One region of the Bacillus sp. DX3.1 genome, then DNA from elsewhere that is predicted to be linked to it. Evidence: riboswitches for the same ligand, from Rfam matches in the RefSeq annotation. Region 1 holds a riboswitch; each other region holds the start of a gene.
The links. Region 1 has a riboswitch for thiamine pyrophosphate ahead of tenA (thiaminase II). Riboswitches for the same ligand answer to the same signal wherever they lie in the genome.
Positions count from the first base shown of each region.

Region 1 (2,261 bases):
TATTTCCGGCTTATACAAATCTTTTCTTGAACGATCAGCTCCAAGTGGAACAACACGCTCTGTCAAAGTTGTGATAGGTTGCTCCGTCACAACAAAAATTCGATTGGAAAGGTAAAGTGCTTCTTCCACATCATGCGTAATAAATAGAATTGTTTTTTGCCAATGTTTCCATTGTTCAAACAGCCATTCTTGCAATGTGGCCTTCGTTAATGCATCCAGTGCACTAAACGGCTCATCTAATAATAAAATTTCTCCGCCAGTTAATAGCGTTCTGATAAATGAAACACGCTGCCGCATACCACCTGATAAGTCCTTCGGATATTTTTTCTCATATCCTTGCAAACCAAATTGTTCTAAAAGCGCCTTTGCCTTTGTATGAGCTTCTTTTTTCTTTATCCCCTGACATTCTAGCGGCAGCGCTGCATTTTCAATAATGGTTCTCCATGGTAAAAGCATATCTTTTTGTGGCATATATCCTACAGGATGACTTGTTGTTTCTGTCAGTTGAATCGTTCCAGCCGTCGGTTCTTCTAATCCTGTAATAAGACGAAATAATGTACTTTTGCCACAGCCACTCGGTCCAATAATGCTAACAAACTCTTTTTCTTGTATGTTAGCATTAAGACTATTTATGATTGGCTTTTCATCATAATGAAAGGAAACATTATGAAACTGTAGTATGCTCTTGCTCCTCAAAACCCCACATCTCCTTACGATAGGCCATATCCCAGAATAAATATTCAAAGCGGCTGGAATATAAGAAAATCTCTTCTAAACGAGCTAGTTCTTGTTCAGATTTTCCAATAGCTAATTCATTTAATAAATCCATTAACCAAGTACAAAGGTTTCCGTACTCTTCTGAGCTATATCCTTGAATCCATTCGCCAAAAAATTCATGATCTCTCGCTCCTGGAATATCATTTAAACGCTTTCCAATTTCCCAATAGCTCCACATACATGGAAGTAATGCTGCAATTAATTCGGTAAGTGTACCATTTTGTGATACAGACATCATATAGTTCGTATATGCTAAATTTTTAGCAGATGGTTTCGCTTGTTCCATCTCTTGCACAGAAATATCGAGACGTTTTGCATACTGCTTATGAATGGTCATTTCTCCATTTAAAATACCATCTATTTGTTCAGCAAATTTCGCCATAACTTGTGGGCTCGTCGCTTTTACAACTCCAATTGCATATAGTTTTGCGTAATCTAGCAAATATAAATAATCTTGTATAATGTAGTATTGAAATTTATCTTTTTCTAACGTTCCATCCCCCATTCCAGTCACAAACGGATGATTATGACTTTTTTCCCAAACAGGCTGAACCATTTCATATAATCTCTCACAAAATTTCATTTGTATTTCCCCTTCCTTTATCTCTATTTATGTACATTGCAACTTCCATCAGCGGGCAGGTTTCCCCCTCTTTTCTCTAATTACTCATGACTTGGAGATGGAGATTTACTGCCCATTAGATCCGGAAAAATAAAAAAACCACTCCTAATATATAAGAAGTGGTTACAACAAATAAATGAGCATCTATTTGTCGTTCCACTTCCCTTCGCTAGTATTACCTAGATCAGGTCTGTAAGGGTTAAGGATTAATCCTCTCTCAGCATTCACAGCACCCCTAGTGGTTTTCTCTATAAAATTTTCAAATAAAAAAGCCCCGTTTCTTAACATAAAGAAACGGGGACCTAACATTCATGTCCAAGTTGCTTCCCTACGCTAGCATAATCTAGATCAGGTGAAAGGATTAAAGACTCTCGGTCTTACTCTCAGCCGGCAACACCAGCTCTCCTAGCACAATATTAAATTAACATAGTCAGTATAACACTGTCATCAATCATCAGCAACTGTTTTAAGCTACACGAATGGTTTATATGATATATAAATCCATTTTGATTTTTCGACATATAGCCGCGGCTACGGATAACAAAAGGTGACCTGCACTCGTTTTCTCTCTTTGTTTTCACTATGTCTGGGCAAGAAAAGGATCTGACCGCTTCTATGCATGAACGGATGCTCTCCCACCTAAAAAGAAAGGTTTTATGTCGGTTTTTTAATTTGTATTTATATACATAAAGAAATCCTCATGGCATGGCTCACCATTAATAGGTAAAAGCCTCTCTACTGATGAAAATCCCACTATATATTATTGTAAAAATAAATTGTATGTTTAGAAAACGCGAATATTTTTCATGCGTTTCCTAATTGTTATAAATCTGTTATCCTTTTAATATATTTCTATACAATT
Region 1 is NZ_CP128153.1:842,483-844,743, reverse strand. It holds gene QRE67_RS04100 (ABC transporter ATP-binding protein) at 1-696, opposite strand, end outside; gene tenA (thiaminase II) at 665-1,360, opposite strand; TPP riboswitch at 1,544-1,646, opposite strand; TPP riboswitch at 1,708-1,816, opposite strand.

Region 2 (2,261 bases), 1.5 Mb from region 1:
TCTATTAATTGTGCAATGCCTGCATCTACGTTTTTACCGTAAGAAAGAATAAAAGTTTTTCCTTTCTTCTTCCCACTCTCATGAAGAGTAGCTAGTAATTCATCGCAGCCTTTTCCACTTCTCGCAACAACAGGAACGACTGTTACACCGAGCATTTCCGCTAGTTTTTTTGCATCAATTATAATCCCGCGCTGCTTCGCAACATCGACCATATTTAACCCGATAGAAAGTGGCTTACCAAATTCTAATAATTGCAGAGTCAAATGCATATTACGCTCAAATTGAGAAGAGTCTACAATATTTAGCATATGATTAAATTCTTCTGTTAATAGAAATTTGGTAACGACTCCTTCATCACGGGAAACTGGATTTAAGTCATATACGCCTGGTAAATCAATTAATGTTCCTTGCTTATCTTTTAACTTACCAACTTTCTTTTCTACCGTTACTCCGCTCCAGTTCCCTACATATTCATAGGAACCAGTAAGCGCATTAAATAATGATGTTTTTCCGGTATTCGGATTCCCTAGCAAAGCAACCTTATTCACGCTAATTCCACCTTTATCATTTTCGCGTCACAATGACGAATACTAATTAATTGTCCACGGCACTCTAATGTACAAGGGCCATTGAACATTGCCTTTTGTTTTATACGAAGCTCGCAACCCTCTGATAGGCCAAATGCAGCTAAACGTCTTTTCAATAATTTATCAAGCGCCTGTAAATTTTTCACTCGTACCTTTTCACCTATACTTATCTCAACTAAACTCATAATCTCCCCCCTCAAAAGAGAATGATAATTATTTTCAAAAAAATTGTATCATATTCTATTTATCAAGTACTATAGCTTTTCCCTTCATATTTATTAACATTTTCGTACAATTATATTTAAATACCTAAATGTCCATTTGTCATTCTCATCCATTTCCATTACAATGAACCTAACAAATAAAGAATCTCGTTATCACAGGGGGAGCCCCGTTGCTGAGAGGGAACACTTCGTTCCGACCCTTTGAACCTGTTAGTTAATGCTAACGTAGGAATTGTGCAAACGTTGAAATACATACCTCATCATTTTCTACATACGTATTTCATATCTCCCTATGGTAATTCTTCTTTTTTTGTGCAACTTGGATCTAGGGGGAATAACAACATGCGTAACACCAATTTACAAGCGATGATTGAATCTGCAATCCTTGCAGCCTTTGCCTTGATCATCGACATTTTACCACTATCGATTAAACTTCCAACAGGCGGTTCTATCTCATTTGCTATGATTCCTATTTTTATTATCGCTTACCGCTGGGGATTTAAAAAGGCTTTCTTAGGCGGCTTAATTTGGGGGCTACTACAAATCGTAGTCGGCGATGCTTATATTTTAACGCCTGTACAAGCGTTTATTGAGTACTTCATTGCATTTGCTTTTATCGGTTTTGCTGGTTTATTCTATCGTCCCATTCAAAAGGCACTTGCAAATCAGCAAAAAAATAATCAAGACGAATCTAACTTTGATAGTCGAAAAGACAAACCTATATCAGCGGGCAATCAAAGAAAAAAAGCTCTTGTATATATTATCATTGCTACATTTATCGGTAGCTTTGCACGCTATTTCTGTCATTTTATTGCTGGCGTTATCTTTTTTGGAAAATACGCACCGCCAGGACAATCCGCTGTCCTATATTCGTTAATCGTCAACGGTAGTACAATGCTTGCTTCTTTCGGGTTATGTACAGTGTTACTACTCCTTTTATTTACAACATCACCTCGCTTATTCAAAAGTATTGGTGCACATCATATGAATTCAAAAAAGAAGAGTGCCTAAATAGCACCCTTCTTTTTCACTAAATCAAACTATATTTTCAGAAACACTACATACATGTAAGTAAGACGAAAGACAATTCAATATAAGAAATGTACTCATCCTACTACAATAATACTCTTGCAATACGGAGAATTTTCAACCTATAAAATTGTATTTTCATATTTTCTGTTAATAGATTCACTGAGTTATGTCAATAATAAATATAATAAATGCACAAAAGAAAATAAATACCATTACACTTAGTAAATTGCTATTCACGGCTAATCTACTCCTTAAAAAACTCATTTTCTATTGAAATTATACGTTTGAAACATAAAGATAAGATAAAGATATTATCAAAAAAAATTAAAAAAAGTGTAGAATGTCCTTTCTACACTTTTTTCTGTAAATAAAAATAAAACAGCACACCATCTTCTGTATTATTTACACCATACTCTAC
Region 2 is NZ_CP128153.1:4,482,992-4,485,252, forward strand. It holds gene feoB (ferrous iron transport protein B) at 1-548, opposite strand, end outside; gene QRE67_RS22520 (FeoA family protein) at 545-772, opposite strand; TPP riboswitch at 960-1,061, shown strand; gene thiT (energy-coupled thiamine transporter ThiT) at 1,154-1,822, shown strand; gene QRE67_RS22530 (sensor histidine kinase) at 2,193-2,261, opposite strand, start outside.
Region 2: another riboswitch for thiamine pyrophosphate. It lies ahead of thiT (energy-coupled thiamine transporter ThiT); the one in region 1 lies ahead of tenA (thiaminase II).

Region 3 (2,261 bases), 350 kb from region 1:
TATTGTATGAGCAGATACTCCAACAATTTTATCTCCCATTTTTTCACGAACTGTTGTAATTCCTTCATCGTCTTGCCCTACATGCACACCATCTGCATCTAATGCAATTGCTAATTCTACATCATCATTCACGATAAAAGGAACTTTATACTCTTTGCAAAGTGACTGTAACTGCTTTGCAAAATGCACCCGTTCTTCTCCAGTTAAAGCTCCTTCACCCTTTTCACGAAATTGAAAAAGTGTAACTCCACCATCGAGCGCTTCTTTCAATACTTGTAATGGATCTTTCCGGCAATTGTTACTCCCCATAATAAAATACACTTGTAACAACTCGGATATATATTGTTGATTAATACGCGCCATTTCTCTCATCCCTTCTTAACGAACTTCTTCTACATTTCCATATTGTTCAATATCAGCTGCAGTAACATTTGCTAACTGATTGAGAAATTCAATTTGGAAACTTCCTGGCCCTTGCTCCACTGTTTTGCTTGCTGCAATTTCCGCTGCTACGCCATAAAACGTTAAAGCTGCAACTGCCGCCTTCACATAATCTTTTTCAACCGCTGCAAATGCCCCCATTACAGATGTTAATAAGCAGCCCGTTCCTGTTACTTTCGTTAAGATTGGATGACCGTTACGAATGATAACGGTTCGCTCTCCATCTGTTACAATATCTTCTTTTCCGGTAATCACAGCGACTGTATCTACCTCATCAGCTGCTTGCCTAGCAATCCCTACAACATCCCCACTTCCAGCTCCTGCATCGACACCTTTAATTTCCCACTTTTCATTAATAACATTTGCAATTTCTGCTGCATTCCCGCGAATCATCGCTAATTTCACTTCACTTGGAATGTGTCTTGCTACTTCTGTTCGGTACGATGTAGCCCCGGCGCCAACTGGATCAAATAATACAGGTACATCATGTGAATTCGCTGATTTTCCGGCAATCATCATCGCTTCCACTTCTTCTGGACGAAGCGTCCCCATATTTAAGACAAGTGCCCCCGCAATACTAGCCATTTCCGCCACTTCTTCTTTTGCATATGCCATCACTGGTGATGCTCCTAATGCAAGTAAACCGTTAGCCGTAAAGTTTGTCACAACAACATTCGTAATATTATGCACAAGTGGATTAGACTCTCTCACTACTTCCACTACTTTTGCGATTTCTTGAATCTTCATTCCTTTTCCATCTCCTTGTCTCAATATTGGGAGATACAACAAAAAAGACACTTCGCGTATGCAAAGTGCCTTAACATGTGCTTTTACACTCTCCCTACGCTGGCATTATCCAACAGGTTCAAATGGTCAACGACAGATTAGCCGTACTCTCAGCTTGCATCCGCAAGCTCCCATGTGTTTTCTTATTCAGCTACTTCAGAGTTTACTCTTATTCTATGAAAATAACAAGCTCTTTACTTTACTATATAAAAATAGTGATAGGAAATAAATTCCTACCACTATTTCTCATATTATTTTAAGGCTTTAGATACTTCTTTCACCATTTCAGAAACAGACTCTAATCCGCCACCAGATAGGTACCAGTAGTTTGCATCAAGGTAAACTACGTTATTGTTTTTCGCAGCGTTTGTTTTGCTTACAAGTTCATTTTCAACAACTTGTTTTGCAGAAGATTCTCCGCCAACAACAGCGCCTCTATCAATTACGAATAAGTAATCAGGGTTTTTCTCAAGAATGTATTCAAATGAAATACTTTGACCATGAGAAGATGCCTCGATACCTTTATCTGCAGGAGTTACGCCAAATACATCATGGATGATACCGAAGCGTGAACCAGCACCATATGCACTTACTTTACCGTCATTCGCTAAGATAATTAAACCATTTTTACCATTTTTCGTTGCTTTTTCATTTAATGCTTTTACATCTTTTTCAACTGCTGCGATTTCTTTTTTCGCCTTATCTTCTTTACCGAAGATTTTTGCTAACATTTCTGTGTTGTCTTTAAATGATTTCATGTAATCTTTTGTTTCTTGCTCTACATAAATTGTTGGAGCAATATCAGAGAATTCTTTATAAGAATCAGATTGTCTTGCAGAAATAATGATTAAATCTGGTTGGATTTCGTTAATTTTTTCAAAGTCTGGCTCTTTTAAGCCGCCAACGTTTGTATATTTTTTATCTTTATATTTAGAAAGATACTGAGGCATGCTCTTTTGTGGTACGCCCGTTACTTCTACACCTAATTTATCTAATGTATCTAATGAACCGAAGTCAAATAACACAACTTTTTT
Region 3 is NZ_CP128153.1:495,336-497,596, reverse strand. It holds gene thiE (thiamine phosphate synthase) at 1-363, opposite strand, end outside; gene thiM (hydroxyethylthiazole kinase) at 379-1,188, opposite strand; TPP riboswitch at 1,263-1,372, opposite strand; gene QRE67_RS02445 (siderophore ABC transporter substrate-binding protein) at 1,479-2,261, opposite strand, start outside.
Region 3: another riboswitch for thiamine pyrophosphate. It lies ahead of thiM (hydroxyethylthiazole kinase); the one in region 1 lies ahead of tenA (thiaminase II).